Regions from separate parts of the Streptomyces sp. NPDC006512 genome, predicted to be linked through region 2. Evidence: riboswitches for the same ligand, from Rfam matches in the RefSeq annotation. Region 2 holds a riboswitch; each other region holds the start of a gene.
What was found. Region 2 has a riboswitch for cobalamin ahead of ABZZ17_RS18120 (CoA-acylating methylmalonate-semialdehyde dehydrogenase). Riboswitches for the same ligand answer to the same signal wherever they lie in the genome.
Positions count from the first base shown of each region.

Region 1: linked by a shared signal. The riboswitch ahead of ABZZ17_RS11285 (ribonucleoside-diphosphate reductase subunit alpha) and the one ahead of ABZZ17_RS18120 (CoA-acylating methylmalonate-semialdehyde dehydrogenase) in region 2 are both predicted to bind cobalamin.
Region 3: linked by a shared signal. The riboswitch ahead of ABZZ17_RS23755 (energy-coupling factor ABC transporter permease) and the one ahead of ABZZ17_RS18120 (CoA-acylating methylmalonate-semialdehyde dehydrogenase) in region 2 are both predicted to bind cobalamin.

Region 1 covers NZ_JBEXPG010000012.1:30,240-34,177, forward strand. Annotated here, with positions in the region: gene ABZZ17_RS11270 (carbon starvation CstA family protein) at 1-874, shown strand, start outside; gene ABZZ17_RS11275 (YbdD/YjiX family protein) at 871-1,095, shown strand; gene ABZZ17_RS11280 (GNAT family protein) at 1,208-1,720, shown strand; cobalamin riboswitch at 1,762-1,896, shown strand; gene ABZZ17_RS11285 (ribonucleoside-diphosphate reductase subunit alpha) at 2,059-3,938, shown strand, end outside.
Region 2 covers NZ_JBEXPG010000023.1:94,791-98,728, reverse strand. Annotated here, with positions in the region: gene ABZZ17_RS18125 (acyl-CoA dehydrogenase family protein) at 1-261, opposite strand, end outside; gene ABZZ17_RS18120 (CoA-acylating methylmalonate-semialdehyde dehydrogenase) at 258-1,757, opposite strand; cobalamin riboswitch at 1,947-2,124, opposite strand; gene ABZZ17_RS18115 (cobalamin-binding protein) at 2,179-3,093, shown strand; gene ABZZ17_RS18110 (short-chain fatty acyl-CoA regulator family protein) at 3,109-3,938, opposite strand, start outside.
Region 3 covers NZ_JBEXPG010000034.1:86,813-90,750, reverse strand. Annotated here, with positions in the region: gene cbiQ (cobalt ECF transporter T component CbiQ) at 1-521, opposite strand, end outside; gene ABZZ17_RS23760 (energy-coupling factor ABC transporter substrate-binding protein) at 526-912, opposite strand; gene ABZZ17_RS23755 (energy-coupling factor ABC transporter permease) at 912-1,607, opposite strand; cobalamin riboswitch at 1,636-1,832, opposite strand; gene ABZZ17_RS23750 (flavodoxin family protein) at 1,956-2,681, shown strand; gene ABZZ17_RS23745 (hypothetical protein) at 2,775-3,302, opposite strand; gene ABZZ17_RS23740 (SsgA family sporulation/cell division regulator) at 3,444-3,857, opposite strand; gene ABZZ17_RS23735 (hypothetical protein) at 3,907-3,938, opposite strand, start outside.

The DNA.
Region 1 (3,938 bases), on a different contig from region 2:
GGACGTGGAGGAGAGCAGCCTGCTCTCCCGTACGGGCGGAGCGCCGACGTTCGCACTCGGAATGTCGGAGATCTTCTCGGCCGTCATCGGTGGCACCGCCATGAAGGCCTTCTGGTACCACTTCGCCATCATGTTCGAGGCCTTGTTCATCCTGACGACGGTCGACGCGGGCACCCGCGTGGGCCGGTTCATGCTCCAGGACACCCTCGGCAACGTGCACAAGTCCTTCAAGGACGTCAGCTGGAAGCCGGGCGTGTGGCTGGCGAGCGCCATAGTGGTCGGCGGCTGGGGCTACTTCCTGTGGGTCGGCGTCAAGGACCCGCTGGGCGGCATCAACCAGCTGTTCCCGCTGTTCGGCATCGCGAACCAGCTGCTCGCGGCAGTGGCCCTGGCGGTCTGCACGACGCTGCTCGTGAAGTCGGGCCGGCTCAAGTGGGCCTGGGTCACCGGGGTTCCGCTGGCGTGGGACGTGGCCGTCACCCTCACCGCCAGCTACCAGAAGATCTTCTCCGAGGACGTGAAGGTCGGCTTCTTCGCCCAGCGCGACAAGTACCAGGCGGGCATCGACGCCGACAAGGTCCTGCCGCCCGCCAAGACCATGGGCGACATGCACACCGTCGTCACCAACGCCACGGTCGACGGGGTGCTGTCGGTGCTGTTCGCGGTCCTGATCGTCATCGTGCTGGTGGACGCGGCCCGGACCTGCTTCAAGGCCATCGCCCACCCCGAGACGGTGCGCCTGTCCGAGGTCCCGTGGACCGAGTCGAAGATCGTAGCCCCGGCCGGGCTGATCGCCACGCCCGAGGAGAAGGCCGAACTCGCGGCGGCCGGCCTCGACGCGGGCGGCGGCCGGGCCAAGACCCCCGTCGCATGAGCGGCACGAGCGCCGCGCGCGCGGTGAGCGGGGTCCGGGGCGCGCTGTCGAAGGCCCGGTTCTACGTACGGGAGTTCTCCGGCGAGGCCGCGTACGACCGCTACGTGGCCCACGCCCGCGCCCACGACCCGCACGCCGAGGTCATGACCCGGCGCGCCTTCGAGCGGGCCCGCACCGACGCCCGCGAGGCGGATCCCCGGGAGGGCTTCCGCTGCTGCTGAGCGGCACGCGCGAGGGCCCCGCCGGCCTCGTCCGGCGGGGCCCTCGCGCGTGCCCGGCACCGGACCGCCGGGATCCGGGCGTCCGCCCGCGGCCGTCGCGCACACTCGACGCATGGACATCGTGATCAGGGCGGCGCAGCCCGCCGAATACGAAGAGCTGGGCGGGATCACCGCGCGGGCCTACCTGGAGGACGGGCTCCTCGAAGCCAACACCGACGACACGTACGAGCGGACGCTTCGGGACGTCGCGGGCCGGGCCGGATCCGGCGAGGTGCTCGTCGCCGTACTGGACGGACGCCTGCTGGGCGGTGTGACGTTCGCCCCTCCGGGCAGCCCCCTCGCCGACATCGCGGGCCCCGGCGAGGCCGAGTTCCGGATGCTCGCCGTGGCCGCCGCCGGCCGGGGCAAGGGCGCCGGCGAAGCACTCGTACGGGCCTGCGCCGACCGCGCCAGGGCCCTGCCGGGAGTGTCCCGGCTGGTGCTCTCCACCCAGCCGGGCAGCCCCGCCGCGCACCGGATCTACGAGCGCCTGGGCTTCGTGCGCACCCCGGAACGGGACTGGTCCCCGGTCCCCTCGGTGCCCCTGCTCACCTACGCCTTGGAGCTGTACGCACCCGAGCAGTAGCCACGCCGACACAACATGTGGGGGCTACCGCAACGGGCCGCCCCCACATGTATGCTCATGGCTGCTGTCGTCGCAGGGGAATCCGGTGCGAATCCGGAACTGTCCCGCAACGGTATGAAGTGCACCCATTGGTGCGTCCGGAAGTCCGAGGACCTGCCGACAGCGCGCCCGGCTCAACCGAACCGGGTGCCGATACGTCCGGGCCTCGCGGTTGGGCCGGTGGACGCCACGCGGCGCACGTACCGCCTGCCCTGTCCGGGCCGGTCCGTGGGCTTCCCGCGTGCGCCCGCTCGCCCCGCCCCGTCGAAGACCGGGCCGAGCGAGGGAGAGCTCCCCCCGTGACCATCGCGCCTGCCGCACCGCGCGCCGAGTCCGCCCAGTCCGACACCGAGGCTGCGCTCACGCCCGAGGGCCCGGGGACCGCACTGCTGCGTACCCTCACCGAGCTGACGGCCGACCTCCCCGACACCGACCCCGGCCGGGTCGCCGCCGCCGCCCTGCGCGGCCGCAGCTCCGTCGCCGACGAGGCCGAACTGCGCGGGCTGGCCACCGAGGCCGCGGCCGGTCTGATCTCCGAGGACCCGGCGTACTCCCGCCTCGCCGCCCGGCTGCTGACGCTGGCCGTCCGCGACGAGGCCGCGGGCCAGGGCTCCACGTCCTTCTCGGCGTCCGTCGCCGTCGGCCACCGCGAGGGGCTCATCGCCGACCGCACGGCCGAGTTCGTCACGACCCACGCGGCCCGCCTGGACGCGCTGGTCGAGCACACCCTCGCCGAGGGCGCCGACGACCGCTTCGGGTTCTTCGGCCTGCGCACCCTGCACAGCCGCTACCTGCTGCGCCACCCGATCACCCGTCAGGTCATCGAGACCCCGCAGTACTTCATGCTGCGCGTGGCCTGCGGCCTGGCCGAGAACGACACCGTCCAGGCCGTCGAGGAAGTGGCCTCGCTCTACCGGCTGATGAGCCGCCTCGACTACCTGCCGTCGTCCCCCACGCTCTTCAACTCCGGTACCCGGCACCCGCAGATGTCCTCCTGCTACCTGCTGGACTCCCCGCTGGACGAGCTGGACTCGATCTACGACCGCTACCACCAGGTCGCGCGCCTGTCCAAGCACGCCGGCGGCATCGGCCTCTCGTACTCCCGCATCCGCGCCCGGGGTTCCCTGATCCGCGGCACCAACGGCCACTCCAACGGCATCGTCCCGTTCCTGAAGACCCTCGACGCCTCCGTCGCCGCGGTCAACCAGGGCGGCCGCCGCAAGGGTGCCGCCGCCGTCTACCTGGAGACCTGGCACGCGGACATCGAGGAGTTCCTGGAGCTCCGCGACAACACCGGTGAGGACCAGCGCCGTACGCACAACCTGAACCTCGCCCACTGGGTGCCGGACGAGTTCATGCGGCGCGTGAACTCCGACGGGCAGTGGTCGCTGTTCTCACCGGCCGACGTCCCCGAGCTCGTGGACCTGTGGGGCGACGAGTTCGACGCCGCCTACCGCAAGGCCGAGGCGGACGGCCTGGCCCGCAAGACCATGCCCGCGCGTGACCTGTACGGCCGGATGATGCGCACCCTCGCGCAGACCGGCCAGGGCTGGATGACCTTCAAGGACGCCTCCAACCGCACGGCGAACCAGACCGCCGAGCCGGGCTCGGTCGTCCACTCCTCCAACCTGTGCACCGAGATCATCGAGGTCACCGACGACGGCGAGACGGCCGTCTGCAACCTCGGCTCGGTCAACATGGGCGCCTTCGTCGTGGACGGGGACATCGACTGGGAGCGGCTGGACGAGACCGTCCGTACGGCCGTGACCTTCCTCGACCGCGTGGTGGACATCAACTTCTACCCGACCGAGCAGGCCGGGCGTTCCAACGCCCGCTGGCGTCCGGTCGGCCTGGGCGCGATGGGTCTGCAGGACGTCTTCTTCAAGCTGAAGGTGCCCTTCGACTCCCCCGAGGCGCGGGCGCTGTCCACGAAGCTCTCCGAGCGGATCATGCTGGCCGCGTACGAGGCCTCCTGCGACCTCGCCGAGCGCAGCGGTCCGCTGCCGGCCTGGGACAAGACCCGTACCGCCCGCGGTGTCCTGCACCCGGACCACTACGACGTCGAGCTGAACTGGCCGGAGCGCTGGGACGCCCTGCGCGCCCGCGTCGCGAAGACCGGCATGCGCAACTCCCTGCTCCTGGCCATCGCGCCGACGGCGACGATCGCCTCGATCGCGGG
Region 2 (3,938 bases):
GCCGGCGATGGAAGGGCAGCCCGTCGCGAGGGTCTCGAAGACGAGCACCCCGTCGCTGCGGCTGAGCCCCGAACCGCCGTGCTCCTCACGGACGTAGACGCCGCCGAGGCCGAGGGCCGCGGCCCTGCGGATGACGTCGACGGGGAAGTGCTTGTCCTGGTCCCAGGCGACGGCGTACGGGGCCAGGTGCTCCTGGGCGAAGTCGAGGGTGACCTCGGCGAGGGCGAGCTGGTCCTCGGTGAAGGTGGTCACGGCGCTCATCCCATCGTGGGGATGGTGAAGCTCGCGCCCTCCTTGACCCCGGAGGGCCAGCGCGAGGTGACGGTCTTGGTACGGGTGTAGAAGCGGATCGAGTCCGGCCCGTGCTGGTTGAGGTCGCCGAACCCGGACCGCTTCCAGCCGCCGAAGGTGTGGTACGCCACGGGCACGGGGATCGGGACGTTGACGCCGACCATGCCGGCGCCCACGCGCCGGGTGAAGTCCCGGGCCGTGTCCCCGTCGCGGGTGAAGATGGCCACGCCGTTGCCGTACGGGTGCTCGGTGGGCAGGCGCAGGGCCTCCTCGTAGTCGGCGGCCCGTACGACGCTCAGCACCGGGCCGAAGATCTCCTCGCGGTAGATCCGCATGCGCGGGGAGACCCGGTCGAAGAGGGAGGCGCCGGCGAAGAAGCCGTTCTCGTGCCCCGCGAGGGTGAACCCGCGTCCGTCGACGACGAGTTCGGCGCCCTCCGCCTCCCCGATGCCGACGTAGCGGTTCACCCGGTCGAGGGCGTCCCGGCTGACCAGCGGTCCGAAGTCGGCGTCGGGATCGTCCGAGCGGCCGATGCGCAGGGTCGCGATCCGCTCCCTCAGCTTCGCCACGAGCGCGTCCGCGGTCTCCTCGCCGACGGGCACGGCCACGGCGATGGCCATGCAGCGCTCGCCGGCGGAGCCGTACCCGGCGCCGATCAGGGCGTCGACGGCCTGGTCGAGGTCCGCGTCCGGCATCACGATCATGTGGTTCTTGGCGCCGCCGAAGCACTGGGCCCGCTTGCCGTGGGCGGCGGCGGTCGCGTAGATGTGCGCCGCGATCGGGGTCGATCCGACGAAGCCGAGGGCCTGGACCCGCGGGTCCTCCAGCAGGGTGTCGACGGCCTCCTTGCCCCCGTTGACCACGTTGAGCACGCCCGGCGGCAGGCCCGCCTCCAGGAACAGCTCCGCGAGGCGCAGCGGCACGGAGGGGTCCCGCTCGGAGGGCTTGAGGACGAAGGAGTTGCCGCAGGCCAGGGCGGGCGCGGCCTGCCACAGGGGGATCATGGCGGGGAAGTTGAAGGGGGTGATCCCGGCGACGACGCCCAGCGGCGCGCGCAGGGAGTGCACGTCGATGCCCGTCCCGGCGTTGTCGGTGAACTCGCCCTTGAGCAGGTGCGGGATGCCGGCGGCGAACTCGACCACCTCCAGGCCGCGTTGCAGGTCACCGTGGGCGTCGGCGACGGTCTTGCCGTGCTCGGCGGACAACAGCCGTGCCAGGGAATCCCGTTCGCCCTCCACCAGCTGGAGGAAACGCAGCATGACGCGGGCGCGCCGCTGGGGGTTCCACTGCCCCCAGTCGGCCTGGGCCGCCTCGGCGTCCGCGATGGCGGCCTCGGTGTCGGCGCGCCCGGCGAGCGGGACGCGGGCCTGGACGGAGCCGGTGCTGGGGTCGTACACGTCGGCGTGGAGGCCGGACGTTCCGGTGACGTGCTTGCCGCCGATGAAGTGGGTGAGTTCGCGGACCATGGGTGCCTGCTCTCGTCAGGTGCGGATCCGGGGATGGCACGGCGGACCGGCGGCCGCGCCCGGTCGGGCGCGTCGCTGGGGAAGGCCGTGGGACTACGAACGCGCGAAGGAGGTGTGCGCGCGCTCCGCCGGATCACCAGGGTCGTGGGTACAAACCGGTGCCATGCGTGTCTTCTCCATCCTCGTGGACAACACGGAACGTTCCGCGGCCGGTATCCTGACTCCCGGATCCCCGCGTGCCACCCGCCTTCCCGACAGCCCTCGTCAGTGGCGTTGGACGGCAGCACACTCCCCGGTCACAGTGGCGGGACCGTGCCGGTTTTTCACCGGCTTCCCTGCACCGCGGACCTTATGGGCACGAACATATAGTTGGACGTCCTAGTAAGTCCACCCCCGCCGGCCGCGCGCCTACAGTCGGTCCATGCGCATCGTCTCCCTCCTCCCCGCGGCCACGGACATCGTCGCGGACCTCGGTCTCGCCCCCGACCTGGTCGGACGCACCCACGAATGCGACTGGCCGGCCGGGGCGGTCGCCTCCGTACCGGTCGTCACGCGGGCCGAATGGGCGGCGGACGAACTCAGCAGCCGGGAGATCTCCGACGCCGTCGGCGGGGCCGCCCACTCCGGCTCCTCGCTCTACACCCTCGACACCGGGGCGCTCGCGGCCCTCGCGCCGGACGTCGTCCTCACCCAGGACCTGTGCGACGTCTGCGCCGTGTCCTACGCGGGCGTCTCCCGCGCCGTGCGCGTCCTCGACGCCGGACCGCGCGTCCTGAGCCTGGAGCCGCGCACCCTCGACGACGTACTGGACTGCCTGGTCACGGTCGGGGAGCTGCTCGGCGTACGGGAGCGGGCCGAGCGGCGCCGGGAGGAACTGCGGGCGCGGCTCGACGGGGTGCGGCGGCTGACCGCGGGCCGCGCCCGGCCCCGCGTGGTGACCGTCGAATGGCTCGACCCGCTCTGGCCCGCCGGCCACTGGGTCCCCGAGCAGATCTCCTGCGCGGGAGGCGAACCGCTCCTCGCCGCCCCGGGCGAGCACACCACGCCGATGACCTGGGACGCCGTCCGCGCGGCCCGCCCCGACGTCGTCCTGGTCATGCCGTGCGGCTTCCCTCCCGAACGCACCCTGCGGGAGCGCGAGTTGCTGACCTCCCTGCCCGGCTGGGAGGAACTGCCCGCCGTACGGGCCGGGGAGGTCTGGGTCCTGGACGGGCCCGCCTACTTCAACCGCCCCGGCCCGCGCGTGGTCCGCGGCGCCGAAGTCCTCGCCCACGTCCTGCACTCCGTACGGGCGGGGGAGCCGGTCACCCCGGCCGAGGCGCGGCGCCTGGACTGACCGGCCGGCCCCCGCTCAGCCACGCCCCGGCCCGGCGGGAGCGCCCGTGACCGGGTACGGGACGAAGGTGCTGCTGTTCTCGTCCACCGCCAGGGCCCGGCCCAGCGGCGGCACGGCCCGCTGCGGGCAGTCCAGCCGCTCACAGAGCCGGCACCCCATTCCGATCGGCGTCGCGGCCGCGGCGTTCCCGAGGTCGAGGCCGTCGGCGTACACGAGCCGCGACGCGTGCCGGATCTCGCAGCCGAGGCCGATGGCGAAGGTCTTCCCCGGCTCGCCCCAGCCGCCGCGGTGGCGGGTGACGGCCCGGGCGGTCCACAGGTGCCGCTGCCCGTCGGGCATGGCCGCCACCTGCACGTGGATCCGGCCGGGCGCGGCGAAGGCCTCGTACACGTTCCACAGCGGGCAGGTGCCGCCCGCGCGGGAGAAATGGAAGCCGGTCGCGGACTGCCGCTTGGACATGTTCCCCGCCCGGTCCACGCGCACGAAGGAGAAGGGCACCCCGCGCAGCCTGGGACGTTGCAGGGTGCTCAGGCGGTGGCAGACCGTCTCGTAGCCGAGACCGAAATGGTCGGTGAGCCGCTCGATGTCGTACCGGAACTCCTCGGCGGCGGTATGGAAGGCCGTGTACGGAAGGATCAGCGCGGCCGCGAAGTAGTTGGCGATGCCGATCCGCGCCAGAGCGTGCACGGGGGAGCCGGCCGGGAAGTCCTCGGCCGCCAGCCGGTCCAGCTCGTCGCCGTACTCGATCAGCCCCAGCTGGGTCGCCATCCGGAAGGCCTGCTGTCCCGGCCGGAGCCGGTTCGACAGGTGCAGGACGCGCCCGGCGGCGTCGTAGTGGTGCAGCC
Region 3 (3,938 bases), on a different contig from region 2:
TTCGTGTGCCCGAGGCGGGCCGCCTGGGCCCGGCGGACCTGGGCCGTGGCGTCCAGCAGCAGGAACCCGATCCGGTACATGACCAGGGCCACGTCGACGACGGGCGCCGGCACCCCGGCCCGTACCAGCCGGGGCAGTACGTCCGACACCGGGGTGGTGAAGGCGAACAGGAGCACGCCCAGCGAGGCCGCCGAGGTGCGCAGCAGCAGTTCCCCGGCGTGCCGGGGCCCGTCGGGGGCCAGCGAGACGAATCCGCCCGGGCCGCCCAGGGACACCAGCAGCGGCAGCGCCCCGGTGCAGCAGAAGCCGAGCGGGACCCGGAAGGCCCGCCACAGCTGCCGCCCGGCCACCCCGGCGGGGCCGAGCAGCACCGCCAGGGTCGCCGCGGCGACCAGCGGCCCGCCGGGCCAGGGCGGCAGGCACACGGCGGTGACCGTCAGGCCCAGTCCCAGCAGGGCCTTCTCCAGTGGATGGCGGCGGCGCCAGCGGCTGCTGTGCGCCGCGACGTCGATCGGCAGCACCGCGCTAGCGCTCCGCGCCGGTCGCGGACGCCGGAGCCGGGCCGGCCCCCGGGTCCGTGCCGGCGGGGTCGGCGGTACCGGCCGCGGCGGCGAGCGCGGCGCCCTGGCGGCGGCCCTTGCGCACGCCGAAGTAATAGGCGAGGACGCCCGCGCCGAGTGCCGCCTGGAGGGCGAACAGGGCCGACTCGATCTCGCCCGACGGGGGTTCGTACAGCGGGGAGAACCAGGGCTCGTAGTCCGGCTTCAGCTCGGTGATGGCCGCCTCCGCCTGCGCGTCGGCGCCCGCGAACGGCTCCTCCTTGCCCTCGCCGAGTCCCAGCGCGAGCGGGAGCACGGCCAGCGCCGCCACCAGGAGCAGCAGCAGCGTGTTGATCTTCGCGTTCCTGGTCATCAGAGCGCCGCCTCCTGCTTCGTCTTCGTCCCGGTGAGCTTGGCGACGCCGAGGCGCACCAGGTCGGACTTGCTGGACTGCATGAGCAGCCGCACCACGAGCACGGTGAGCAGGCCCTCGCTGACCGCGAGCGGGATCTGGGTGAGGGCGAAGATGCCCGCGAACTTCTCCAGCGCGCCGACGAAACCGCTGCCCGGGTCCGGGAAGGCCAGCGCCAGCTGGACGGAGGTCACGCAGTAGGTGATCAGGTCGGCGAAGAAGGCGCCGAAGAAGACCGTCACCATCAGCGGCACGTCGAACTTCTTCAGCAGCCGGTAGACCCCGTAGCCCGCCCACGGGCCGGCGACGGCCATCGAGAAGACGTTGGCGCCGAGGGTGGTGAGTCCGCCGTGCGCCAGCAGCAGGGCCTGGAACAGCAGGGTGATCGTGCCGAGCACCGCCATGATCGGCGGCCGGAAGAGGATGGCCCCCAGTCCGGTGCCGGTGGGGTGTGAACAACTGCCCGTCACCGAAGGGATCTTCAGGGCGGACAGGACGAAAGTGAACGCTCCGGACGCTCCGAGCAGCAGGGTGCTCTCCGGCTTGGCCTTCACCTCGCGGGTGAGGGCGCGGACACCGTGGACGACGAAGGGAGCGGACGCGGCGCCCCAGGCGACCGCGTGCAAAGGGGGAAGGAACCCCTCGGCTATATGCATGAGTAGAGAGACCTCTCCAGCACCTCGTGGATGGACGACGCGCCCCGGCCGGTCTCCTGGCTCACGGGTACTGATGCCCTGGCTCCGCCTTCCCGGGGCCGTGCGGTCTCCCGCGCGGAACCCAGTGGCTTCCCGCAGGAGTGGAGCCGGACTTCCCGATCACAGTGGCGAGGGCCGCACCGGTTTCCCACCGGTTTCCCGAACACCAAGGCCCGCTGACAGTAGTCGTCCGCGCCGACCGGTAACAACCCGCCCCCGTGCGCGGGGGTGACCGGAGGCCGTCCGGCGGTGCCCCGGAAGGGTGCGGTCCGATGGCGGTCCGGGCCCCGGCCGGTCAGCGTGGGGGGCGTGGCTGACACCTCCTCCGGCGCTCCCGCCTACTCCGACCTCTCCGCCGTCTACGTGAACTGCACGCTCAAGCGCTCGCCCGAACCCAGCAACACCGAGGGGCTGATCGCCAGGAGCCGCGCCGTCATGGAGGCCGCCGGCGCCCGGACCTCACTGATCCGGGCCGTCGACCACGACATCGCCACCGGTGTCTGGCCGGACATGACCGAGCACGGCTGGGAGACCGACCAGTGGCCGGTCCTCTACAGCCAGATCATGGACGCCGACATCCTCGTGCTCTGCGGCCCGATCTGGCTCGGCGACAACAGCTCCGTCATGAAGCAGGTCATCGAGAGGCTCTACGCCTGCTCCTCGATCCTCAACGAAAAGGGCCAGTACGCCTACTACGGGCGCGTCGGCGGAGCGCTGATCACCGGCAACGAGGACGGCGTCAAGCACTGCGCCATGAACGTCCTCTACAGCCTCCAGCACCTCGGCTACACGGTCCCCCCGCAGGCCGACGCCGGCTGGATCGGCGAAGCCGGCCCGGGACCCTCCTACCTGGACCCCGGCTCGGGCGGCCCGGAGAACGACTTCACCAACCGCAACACGGCCTTCATGTCCTGGAACCTCATGCACCTGGCCGCGCTCCTCAAGCGCGCGGGCGGCGTCCCCGCACACGGCAACCAGCGCTCCCTGTGGGACGCGGGCTGCCGCTTCGACTTCCCCAACCCCGAACACCGCTGATCCCCGTACCCCGTCCGTCCGGGATCCGGCGGCACGACGCCGGGGGCCCGGGGTGTGCGACACCCCGGGCCCCCGGACGGCGTGCCGGTCAGGTCAGCACGTGTTGGGGTGCGAGACGTCCACCACGACCCGCTCCGGGTTGTGCAGGACGGTGACGCCGTAGGCCGGCCGGGTGTCGAAGGCGGCGCCGAAGGTCACGTAGCCCTCGTAGTCGCCGGTCATGGCGAGGCCCTTGAGCTTGCTGAGGTAGATCTTCTGGAGCTTGGGGCCCTTGTAGACGTTCTGACCCGCGTCGTCGTGTCCGGCGGCGGGGTGCAGACGGATCTCCAGGAAGTACTTGCCGGCCAGCGGGACCGGCTTGCCGGACCCGTCGTAGACCAGCTTGGAGACGGGGCTGACGTTGACCTCGGGTACGTACCCCTGGAGGTCGATCACGATCCGGTCGAAGGTGCAGTGCCCGCCCCAGCGGGCGTTCACGACGAGCGGAGTCTGGGTGGTGGTGGCCGACGTGGAGGAGGCGGCGGCGGTGGCCGGACCGGCGAGCGCGAGCCCGGCGGTGAGCAGCGCACCCGTGGCCAGGGCCACGATCCGCCGACGGCTCGGACGATGCAGGTGACGCATGACGTCCCCCCGATTCTTCAGAGACGGGGACAAGGGTGTCACCGGGTAGGACACCGCCCGGGGGCGCATGGTTGCACGGCCCGCGGGCCGTTTTCCGGGAAGACCGGCAGGCGGGTGCGGCAGGGGGGGCTCCGGGGCCCGTCAGTGGGCCAGCAGGGCGCTCAGTTCGGCGTCGAGGTCGTAGTGGCGCCGCTCCTGCCCGCGCGGCACCAGGGCGGTCATCCGGCGGCACAGCTCGCGGACGTCCTTGGCCCGGGCGGAGACCACGCAGCTCTGGAGGCCGTTGCTGAAGGCGAGGAAGACCCGCGGCTCCGAACCCTCCCAGCGGGGCCACACCTGTATGTCGCCCTCGCCGGTGGCCGTGACCTCCCCGTCGAGCAGCAGCTCCCGGGAGAACACCCAGCGGGCCAGGTGGACCCCCGCGCCGCGGAAGTCGACGGCCAGCTCGTAGGGGCGGCCCGTGCGGTACACGAACACCCCCTGGAGGGCGACCGGCGCGGGGGACGCCTCCAGCCGGAGCGGCAGGACGCGGTGTTCGGTGACGGCGGTGTCCATCGGGTGCGCCTTCCTCTCGTGCGGGGTGTTCCCGGTCCCTTCCGGCACGCTAGCCCACGTCCCCGGCGCGGCCGGGCGCCG